DNA from 2 places in the Gilvimarinus sp. 1_MG-2023 genome. Region 2 is predicted to be linked to the other one. Evidence: predicted binding sites of a transcription regulator. Region 2 holds the regulator's gene; the other holds the start of a gene.
The links. Region 2 encodes FNR, which switches genes on or off when oxygen is low (the NO sensors DNR and NnrR bind a similar motif). Its sites were predicted from a motif close to TTGATNNNNATCAA; they were not measured.
Positions count from the first base shown of each region.

Region 1: a site for FNR is predicted at 2,040-2,053, ahead of hemN (oxygen-independent coproporphyrinogen III oxidase). Genes of this name have one in related genera too.

Region 1 covers NZ_JAUOSC010000002.1:46,061-51,697, forward strand. Annotated here, with positions in the region: gene Q4563_RS03180 (D-2-hydroxyacid dehydrogenase) at 1-397, opposite strand, end outside; gene hemN (oxygen-independent coproporphyrinogen III oxidase) at 587-1,978, opposite strand; gene moeA (molybdopterin molybdotransferase MoeA) at 2,175-3,398, shown strand; gene Q4563_RS03195 (OmpA family protein) at 3,604-4,290, shown strand; gene Q4563_RS03200 (hypothetical protein) at 4,534-5,637, shown strand, end outside.
Region 2 covers NZ_JAUOSC010000006.1:60,359-65,995, forward strand. Annotated here, with positions in the region: gene mnmC (bifunctional tRNA (5-methylaminomethyl-2-thiouridine)(34)-methyltransferase MnmD/FAD-dependent 5-carboxymethylaminomethyl-2-thiouridine(34) oxidoreductase MnmC) at 1-885, shown strand, start outside; gene Q4563_RS09035 (late competence development ComFB family protein) at 989-1,387, shown strand; gene Q4563_RS09040 (DUF502 domain-containing protein) at 1,411-2,061, opposite strand; gene Q4563_RS09045 (glutaminyl-peptide cyclotransferase) at 2,185-2,973, shown strand; gene fnr (fumarate/nitrate reduction transcriptional regulator Fnr) at 3,128-3,889, shown strand; gene Q4563_RS09055 (DUF4202 domain-containing protein) at 3,882-4,457, shown strand; gene Q4563_RS09060 (hypothetical protein) at 4,662-5,195, shown strand; gene Q4563_RS09065 (hypothetical protein) at 5,185-5,550, opposite strand.

The sequences.
Region 1 (5,637 bases), on a different contig from region 2:
GCTGGACCTGCTTTTGGTATGAGGGCGCAGAGCGCAACAGCATTAGGATTAACATTATCGCGTGTTGTGCTACCGACTGCGTGCAGTAACCGCGGCAGTTAACCACACAGACGCCATGGGCTTGCGCCGCTTCTAAATCGACGTTATTGGTGCCCGTGGCGATCACGCACACCAAACGAACCTCTGGGCGCGCGGCAAAAAAATCCGCACTGACCTCAACTTTATTGGTAATAATACAGGTGGCGCCCTCGGTGCGCGCCAATAATTCGTGTGGCTGAGTATGGGCGTAAAACGTTAGAGGTTCGGCGCAGTGTTTTAAACAACTAATATCTAACTCATTTGGCCGAACGGTCTGGGCATCGAGAAACACGGTCGGCACAGTATCAAACACATGCATATAACACCTCTATAACAAACACTAGGCTACCCACTGAACTGCAAACTGGCTGTCAAAAAAAACACTGGCTACTTAACCACTTTTTTCCTAAACCATTGTGCACCAAGTGGAATGCGTTTTGCCATACCCGAACGCTGTGACCTACCTCCCTCTGTTCGGGCCGGCTTGCGGCGCGCAACAGCGAACGGTTTAAATCACTTTGGAGTAGCGAACTGGCGAACCTTGCGCCAAATACTGATCGAAGGCCATACACACGCGGCGAATCAGTAAGCGGCCCCGATTAAGCACTCGCAGCCCCTGCGCGGTCCGCTCAATTAAACCGTCCTCAATCATAGGCTGCAGGGTGGCCAGTTCTGCCGCCAAATGCTCTTCTGGCTGAACGGCAAACTTTTGAGCCAGCGCGTTAAAGTCGAGTTCAAAGTGACACGTTAACTGATTAATGATCCAGCGGCGCAAGTGATCCTCGCGAGTTAAACGAACCCCCTTTTGCAGTGCTGGCTGCCCCTGCTCAATCAGTGCATGGTACTCATTCAGTGTTTTGACATTTTGTACATAAGTGCCACCATAATAGCTAATAGAAGACACTCCAAACGCGAGCAGGTCGCACTCGGCGTGAGTTGAATAACCCTGAAAGTTGCGCTGCATACGCCCCTGTTGTTGCGCAATCACCAAGCTATCATCGGGCTTAGCGAAATGATCCATACCGATATATACATACCCGGCCCGCTGCAATTGATCGATGGCACTGTGCAATATATCCAGCTTTTCTTCAGCTTGAGGCAGAGTGTCTGTTTTAATTAAACGCTGGCTTTTGAACAGGTGCGGAAGGTGCGCATAGTTAAACAGCGATAGGCGATCCGGCGCCAAATCAATCACCTGATTGAGCGTCTGCGTGACACTAGCTCGCGTTTGAAAAGGCAGCCCATAGATTAGATCCATACTGATCGAGTGGTAGCCCTGAGCGCGGGCAACGCTCATCAATTCGCTGACTTGCTCCACGCTGTTATAGCGATTGACGGCCTCTTGCACCTTAGAGTTAAAATCCTGCACCCCCATACTGAGCCGGTTAAATCCCAGTTCGCGCATGTGCACCAGTTTGCTAATTGGCATGCGAGCGGGGTGTATTTCTACTGAGTACTCCCCCTCATCGGTATCTAACAAGCGAAAGTGGCGAGCCGTGGCCTGCATCAGCCAGGTCATTTCCTCTTCACTGATATAAGAGGGCGTCCCCCCACCCCAGTGCAATTGACTGACCGTCCGCTGCGGGTCAAATAGCTGAGCCTGCAAGGCCATTTCCCGCTCTACATTTTTCAGGTACGCCATGGCGCGGCTGCGGTTGCGAGTCACAACCTTATTACAGGCGCAGTAAAAGCACAGGGTGTCACAAAAAGGAATGTGGAAATAGAGCGACAGTGGTTTCTGCTCGCTGTTACTACGCGCAACCGCGGCGTGCCATTCCTGCTCGGCAAAATCGTCCAAAAATTGGGGCGCTGTTGGATAGGAGGTGTAGCGCGGGCCGCTAAGGTCATAGCGGTCGATCAGTGCTTGATCCCAAATAAGCGACTCTTGATACAAAGACATAGCTTTCCCAACCGTTTATGTTCAGTTTTATGCAGTGTAGTATCGGTTGCCACTCAATAGTTTGACGCTAATCAAGGCCGCGCACTTTAGCTCACTCGGCGGTGGCCGCTTGCCAAAAATAGGCCTGCGGCCGACAATGGCCCGTTAACGCGACACATACTGTACGAAACTTCTGACTAATCGACCGGAACAAGCAATGGCCAGCTGCGACGAACCTCAATTACTAGCGATCGACGACGCACTAACGCGCATGCGAACGGCGGCACCCATGGTAGCTGAACGCGAGCAAGTGCCGCTGTCCGAATTACTCGACCGGATAAGCGCTTCGCCCATTAAGGCCGGCTTTAACGTCCCCAGTCACGACAACTCGGCAATGGACGGCTACGCGGTACGCGCCGGTGACACTCACCAAGCGTTAACCCTAGTGGGGCAGTCACTGGCTGGGCACCCATTTAACGGTGAATTACAAACCGGTCAATGTGTGCGCATTACCACCGGAGCGACGATTCCAGCGGGTGCCAATGCGGTGGTGATGCAGGAGAATACGCTCGTCACCGGCAAGCAAATACAGCTGCATACAGCACCGCAACCGGGCGAGAACATTCGCCGCTGCGGGGAAGACATACGCGCCGGACAAGTCGTGTTTAACGCAGGCCACCGATTTGGCCCGGTGGACATTGCCCTGCTGGCATCATTAGGGCTGGCCCAAGCAACGGTTAAGCGCCGCCTTAAGGTCGCGGTGCTATCCACCGGCGATGAGTTAATTGCACCTGGCCAAGCGTTGCCCGCCGGTCATATTTACGACAGTAACCGCTACGGCTTATGTGCCATGTTGCGACGCCTAGATGTTGAAGTGCTGGACATAGGGCTCGTGCCCGACCAGCCACAAGCGATCCGCGAAGCGTTTCAAATGGCAGCCAGCCAGGCCGATGCCATCGTGTGCAGCGGCGGCGTTTCCGTGGGCGATGCCGACTACGTCAAACCAGCGCTCGACGAGCTGGGCGATATTGCTTTTTGGAAGGTGGCCATTAAGCCCGGCAAACCTTTCGCATTTGGCCACTTAGCGAACGCGGTTTTTTTTGGTTTGCCGGGCAATCCGGTGTCGTCGATGGTGACCTTGCACCAACTAGCGCTACCCATATTACGTGCAATGGCCGGCGAACAAGTTGCCGCGCCGTTAACACTTAGCGCCTGCGCCACTGACGGCTACAAAAAGCGCCCTGGCCGGCAAGATTTTCAGCGCGCCCAGCTAAGCAGTGTCGATGGCGTAAATCAGATACGCAGCGGCGGCGCTCAGGGCTCGGGGGTTTTAACGTCGTTTCTTGATGCCAATGCTTATGCCGTACTGGAGGCCGAGCGCAGTGCGGTAAGCGCCGGCGAAACGGTAACAGTGATTCCATTCGACCGGTTTATTCGCTAACACTAAGGCTCTATAGCCGTTTACATAAGCCTCGCCAACACAGGCTGTTGTAAACGGCGCCACTCTTCTCGCCCAAGCCGCGCGCCATATTTGGCCACAATTGTTCACCACGCTGCCAGATTATCCCCACGGCAGCGCCTTTTTTTCTGTGTTTAATAACCCTGTAAACAACGAAACTTCCGTATCAAACACAGGGGAAATCACCATGAAAAAAGCTATCTTAGCCAGCGCCATTGTCGCCACAACAGCGTTTAATCCACAACTGTCTCAGGCCGCCAGCCTGGAAACCAAACAAGCCGGTGTTGCCACCGCCGGTGTAGTAGCCGGTGCCCTGGCGGGCGGTCCGGTCGGGATGCTGGCCGCTTTTATTGGAACTGTTTACGTCACCGAACAAATGGAAAACAATGAAGAAGCAAAGCAGTTAGAACAGGATTTTTTAACCTCACAGCAGGAATTACACACTCTGAATCGCCAACTGCAAACAGCCAACACCACCATCAGCGAGTTTGAAACCATCACGCTGGATCAGTTGCAGCTGCAAGTAATGTTTAAAACTGGCGAAGACACACTCAACTCGCACAACGAAAAAGCGCTGAGTACTTTAGCCGTATTTCTGCAGGACAACCCAGAGTTAACCGTACGCTTAGATGGCCATGCCGATCCGCGAGGCACCGATGAGTACAACAATGTACTGTCACAGTATCGGGCCAATGCGGTAAAAGAGGCTCTGCTCAGCGCAGGCATCCAACCTTCGCGTATTCACCTTAATGCCCACGGCGCTTCCACCACTCAAGCGATTGCGGGCGATTATGAAACCTATGCGCTGGAGCGCCGGGTGGATATCAAAATCATCAATCCTACCGACACCCCCAGCGTCGCTCAGGCCCACTAGAGCTGAGCGCTACTGAGCGATATTCCGATTCATTGTCTCCCTCTTGGGCGGCGCCTCTGCCGCCCCTTTTTACACGACTAAAGCGTGATAATTTTCGCGTAAATCATTATTACCCTTTGCCGCGTCAGCGCTAATTCTCTAAGATTAGTTCTTTATTTAGCGTATCAGCACACATTGTGGGCCGATCACGGAACGAAACTCCCGGCCACTCCGAACAGCGCCGGACCATATTAAGGAAGACGCATGTCTGACGCCCCCCTATATAATGTCAACTGTACCGGCCAAATCAAACAGGGGCACTCACCACGGGCGGCCGTAAACGCTTTTGCCCGTCTGGCCAATATCGAACACGGCAAAGCGGCTGCCATCATCAAAGGCCAGAAAACCATTAAAAAATCTCTGCCACTACTCAAGGCCAACGCCCTGAAAGCCAAACTGGAGCGTATTGGCTTGATAATTGAGGTGCGGGGTGTCAATGATTCAGCCCCGGCCTCCGGTATTACGCAGGCGCCCCCAATGGCCACCCCAGAGACGCCCAAACCCACGGCGATGACACTAAGCCTTGAGCCTATCGACAGGCCCGAGCCTGAGGAAACGCCGCAAGTCGCTGGTGAAGAGCAAACCGATCTGCCAGAGGGCTATATGAGTTGCCCCAAATGCCAGGCGGAGCAACCTGAGGCAGCAGAATGTGCCAATTGCGGCGTGGTTATCGCTAAAGCGTCCCCTAATCTATCGGGCTCAGCCGCGTCCGCAGGTTTGCGCAGCCAAAGCGCTCACAATGCGGATGATGATTCGGATGATATTGATTCTTACAACGATGCCCCTACCCATAAAATACTCATGGCCGCGGGTGCCGGAGCTGTAGTGGGGGCACTCGCTTGGTATTGGGTCGCCATGGCATTTCAAATAGAGCTGGGCATATTGGCCTGGGCAAGAGGTGGGCTTATCGGTAGCGCAGCTATTTATTTTGGCGCCAATGGCGATAACGCCGGCTACCTGTGCGGTACATTAGCACTGGTAGCGATTATTAGTGGCAAGTTTATAGTGGCATCCGCGCTCAGCGATGAATATTTTGAGAATATCGTTAACATGCCGGCGCAAGAGCGTGCCGAATTTTTATACAATGCCGAAGAAACTCTGGCAGCAATGGACGAGGTGCTGGAAAACGACCAAGTGATGGAAAACGACCAGATTCTCAGGCAACATCTATTCGATATCAATTATATGGATGCGACCTCCCCCGACGACATTAGCAGCGGAGACCTGTACGACTTTCGCCGAGAGGTTCTCGACAACCGGGAACAGCTTGCCGCGCTCATTAACAGCGTTAACGACGGAACTGCGAAG
Region 2 (5,637 bases):
GTCGCACTGGGGCAGAGTGAACTGTGCCGTCTGGTCAGTGCCACCGAGGCAACTGAACTGGCCGGTGTTGAATTATCACAGGGCGGTTTGTATTTTCCCGGATGCGGTTGGTTTAACCCGCACGCATTGTGCGAAAGTTTGCTCGACCACCCAGCCATTACTCTGCGCACCGACACACCCATAGCATCACTGGAGCGCCACGAAGAACACTGGCAGACGCTGGGTCCGACAGGTACAGAGATCGCACAAGCCCGGGTGGTTATCATGGCGTGTGCCCACTCCGCGCAAGAGTTTAGCCAAAGTGCTCACCTGCCACTCAAACCGATTCGCGGCCAGGTCAGCTTTTTACCCGCCAGTGATCTCAGTGCCCAGCTTAAAACAGCCCTGTGTAGCCGGGGTTATATTGCCCCAAGCACACCCAGTGGGCATTGCGTCGGGGCAACGTTTAATCTTGGCCAAAGTAATCTGGCCCTAAACCAAGATGATCATATCGAGAATTTGGAGCACCTGCGGGCCATCAGCCCGGAGTTGCACCGCGAGCTTGCCCCAGCCGATAGCGCCTCGCTTGAAGGACGAGCGGCCTTTCGCTGCACGACGCCCGACTACCTGCCCGTGGTAGGGCCTCTGGTTGACGCGATGGCGGCGGCAGAAAACTTTGCCGGTTTGGCTCAAAATGCGCGGCGACGACTTGATACCCCTGCTCCCTACTGGCCGGGGCTGTATATCAATTGTGGCCACGGCTCACGCGGGCTGGCCTACACGCCCTTGGCCGCCGAATTTTTAGCCAGCCTGATCAACCGTGAACCCCCACCGTTAGAGCGCGCGCTAGCTCAGGCGCTGCACCCGGCGCGCTTTTTACTGCGCCAGATCATTCGCGGCCAATAACACACAAGAGCCATTACGCTCTTACAGGCTCTAGGCGCTACTGTGCGCCCTACGGCTGATAGGTCTATACTCAAGTTTATTTGCGTTGACAGGAGAAGACCAAATGCTCGCCTCCCCCGGCCATACCGCGTTTATCAGCCAAGACGAGTTGGACACTTTTCATAATTACTACGAAAAACATGTGGTACAGGCCATTCACGAAGCCAGCGAAAGAGCCCGTGCCGGCGACCGCGATTTTATCGCCGACGTGGCCTGTGTGGCACTCAACCGCTTGCCCCCGCGCTATATTCGATTTGATGTGGATATGACTTTTTTTATGTCGCCGCAGGAGCTAGAAGAAATGGCCGATAAAGTCACCTCGGCGGTCAACGAGGCTATCGTTTATGTCACCAACAGCGAGGTCAAACAAGAAGCCCCCGAGGCTCCACCTGTGGTGAAAAAGCCGGCTAAAAAAGGGCGCGGTAAAGCCGCGAGCAAAAACAAAGCGAAAAGCTCTAAGTAGATAACCGACACTCCAGCAAGCGTTTAATGCTCCTTGGGTTCAATTGTTTGGGAGCTCTTGTCTGCCACCTCTGCCATGATAATCTGCGAACCACTGCCGCAAGCAATCACCGTGCGCATGGCCGACTCCACCGTCACACCGGGCAACAGCTCAATGCAATCAGCGGGCAAATGGTAAACAAACCCGGAGGTGGGTACCGGAGCGGTAGGGACATACACGGTATAGCTGCCCTGTTCGTGCTCGGCAGTCACAATGCCCGTCACACACACGGGGCTGCTTTTGCCCATGATATAAGCACGACACACTTTACCGTTTAACAATGAAGCATTGCCCTCGCCACCGACTATTTGCGAGACCATTTCGCGAATAGTGCTGTAGCCCGGGGCGAGCTTAGAAAGCAACCCGTCCACCTTGCGGTGTAACCAGCGACCAATACCGGTTTTCACCAGCAAGCCAATAGTAAAACAAGCGGCCAATATCAGCCCCACCCCCAGCATATCTGCCACATGGCCACTGACGGTGACATAACCGGCCAGCCACGCACTGAGCGGCTCAATCGCGCTATCAATAAAACTGACAAGCCACTGCACCAATAATAGAAATATCGTAATGGGCAGCACAACGGTTAGGCCACCGAGCAAGGTTAGAGTAATAAACGAACGCAAACGAGTCATACAACTGCCTGTTCTGTCGTGGTAAAAAATATGCCGATTTTACAAACACCAAGAATCAGCAACACTGTCTTTGACAACAATAAAAGGTATTATGAACCGTCAATCGATCCAGAGGAAAGAGAATTGTTGCCAGCGTTGATTCACCGTGTCGCTTTCGCATCTCTGTGCTTATGTTTACTCAGCGCACAAGCCGTTACGCAAGCACCTTGGTTTGAATACGATTTGGTTGCAATCCAAAAGCGTGCACCGGCCTTTACCCAGGGGTTAGAGCTCTATCAGGGCGACCTTATTCACAGCAGTGGTCTGGTGGGGCAATCGTTTATCGAGCGCTTACCCCACCCCGATAATTCACAGACAGAGCCACACTGGCGCTTAGGATTATCCGCCCCGATTTTCGCCGAGGGTAGCAGTGTGTTTAAAGGCAATGTGTATCTGCTGAGCTGGCGTCACAACACCGGCTGGCGGCTCAACCCTAAGACCGGACAAGTACTCGACCAATTTCGCTATCAAGGTCAAGGTTGGGGCCTGACCCATAACGACACTCATCTCATTCGCTCCGATGGCAGTGAACATTTATATTTTCATCGCGCCCCCGATTTCGAACTCGATAGCACCCTGACCGTATCGCGCAATGGCCAACCGCTGCGTAAGCTCAATGAGCTGGAGTTTGCCGAGGGGTATATCTGGGCCAATATCTGGCAAACCAATACCATCGTCGCCATTGCGCCGACCACCGGTGAGGTAGTCGGCCAGTTAGACGTCAGCCGTCTAGTACCGAAAGAAGCTTACAAAGACCCTGACAATGTACTCAATGGTATTGCCTACGATGCCAGCACCGGTCATTACTGGCTTACCGGAAAGCGCTGGCAACATTGGTACCGTATTGACATTAATTTGCCAGAGGTGAAGTAGGCCGACACCTCCCATCCATAGCACCTCTGCACGCTTTAACCGCCCCTCATCTCCAGCGAGCCAACCCTCTGAGGGTTCAAACTGCTTAAACCAAGCGGCACAATCGCGTAGACTGGTAACCACTTATAGGTATTTGGCTTTAGGATCTATCCCGATGAATCAACACCAGCATAGAATCTGCACGTCTGCTCATAGCGCGGCCTATACCCATTGCAGCGATTGCCGCCTGAACAGTATTTGCCTGCCTCTAAGTTTAGAGTTTTCCGATATTGATAAGCTCGACTCTATTGTCGAGCGCGGTAAACCGCTGCAAAAAGGTGATGCTATTTATCGCCAAGGCGACTCATTTAAAGCTTTATTTGCCATTCGCTCGGGCGCCATTAAAACCTTTAGCACCAACACCGATGGCGAGCAACACATCACCGGACTTTACCTTCCCGGTGAGGTCGTCGGGCTCGATGGTCCGGCTGATAACCAGCATGTTAATTCCGCCATTGCCTTACAAACCACCTCTGTTTGCGCCATTCCCTATCAACGGCTTGAAGCCCTAAGTCGACAGGTGCCCGGTCTACAACGCAACCTATTGCAGCTTTTAAGTCGAGAAATCAATGCCGATCAGAAACAACGCAACCTGCTTGGCCGTACCTCGGCCGAGGTGCGCGTAGCCTCATTATTATTGAGCATTTCGGCCCGCCTCGCCCGGCACAATTTATCGGCGGTAGCATTTACTCTGCCCATGTCGCGCAGTGATATGGCCAATTTTTTAGGGCTCACACTGGAAACGGTCAGCCGCGTTTTCGGGCGTTTACAAAAGCTCAAGATCCTCAGCACTAACCGCAAAGACCTTGTGATTAATGACCTAGAGCAGCTTCAGGCCCTAACCCACAAAAGCTGTAAGGATAATTTTGATGATTAAGCCACTGCACGACCTGCTCAACACGATTGACGATATTAATCGCCAAGACCCCAATCAAGAGCCGGATGGCAGTCCTAAAGAGCTGGTTTACGGCCAGCGTATGAGCCGCGAGCTGTCCGAATTTGCCCCCGATGCCGACGAGCTATTGCAAATAGCCGCCCGAGCCCAACACATTGAACGCTGGGTAATTGCTCGCAGTGACTACCCAATGGATCGTGCCGGCTATAAAAAATGGCGTACCGAACTCGGTGTGCATCACGCCCAGCGAACCGCCGATTTAATGCACAATCATGGCTACAGCGCAGCCGACTGCCAGAGTGTTGCCGATATGCTGCAAAAGAAACGGTTAAAACGCGACCCACAGGTGCAGACGCTGGAGGATGTGATTTGTCTGGTGTTTATTCGCTATTACCTGGAAGACTTTGCCCGCAAACACGACGAGCCTAAACTGATCAGTATTATCCAAAAAACCTGGAATAAAATGTCGGCCGATGGACACGCTGCAGCACTTAAGATTCCACTGCCGGACTCGGTCTCTGCATTGGTCGGCAAAGCGCTTGGCGCATAAATAAACACTTTTCAAGTTTGATCTGGGGTTGTGCTGCCCAGCCAGCCCCAATTTATAAAACTCTATCGCATTAATTTTTGAACAATTGAATCAATTTCGAATAAGAACGCCTTAGTTTATGTAATTACTTGACCTTAAGAGCAAACTCCTTTATACCAAAAGTGTGACTTAGATAACAAAAACGACAACTAAGGGTATTCGATTATGAAACACCTACCGGTTAAAGCCTTCCTATTGCTTTTAGCGGTGTTCAGTGGTTCCGCACTGGCCTGTGATGAGGCCTGTAAAAAAGCTCAAGCCGAAACAGAACACGGCGTCAATTTTGCCGGCTACCTTGACTCAGAATTTTGCCGCACCACCCGCTCAGACTTTCTGCTGCAAGATTATCGTAGCCTAGAGAAGTACCGCACCTCGCAATTGCCGGGCGGCCATAAGGGCGGCATGAATAATATTCGAAAAATGCTGGATCAGCGCAAAGAGTGGCTGGTGGAGTGCGATGATTACTTGCGTCTAACCGATCAGGGCCGCGTCTTTCACGACAAAACCACCACCGATAAGATTTTCGGCGCTATCGATAAAGTTTCCGAACAGCTCAATGAGCTAGTGTATAACGGTAGCAAAGAGGTGATTGTCACCAATGGTCTGGATATCGCGCAGCAAGATTTCGATCAAATGATGCAGCAGCTTGAGCAACATCGCACCGTTCTACAATTGCGCGGCCAGCTGGTTAATCGCTAGAAGCAGGCTCGGACGGTTTACGACGTTTTAAAGATAATACAGCGCGCTTGGGCTTGTCGGGGTTTTCGGCAAACAAGCGCGCTTTTTCTTCCAGTGATTGAGCAGTTTTGCTTTTGACCCGAGTCGGGCTCGGGCCCGTGCTGGAGCGGTAGCCTCCACTTTGTGCGGCGCTGGCCAGTGCCTCCATGCCACAGCGCAACAACCGGGCCTGGTCGACAAAACTTAAAGATTTAGGGAAGTTGTTCGGATCAACGGAGGATGGGTTAGCGGGGTCGCCTTCTACCCGAATAATCAAGCCACACTCATGGCGAGCTTCTCCAGCGTTAATATCCACCTGCCACTGTTCAAAATCCATTCACTTTACCTTTACGTAGTCCCCTCAAGGACACCTTCAGTCACTGTTAGTGAGTCACAAGCTCGTGCCAAACGGCGTTGTTGCAGA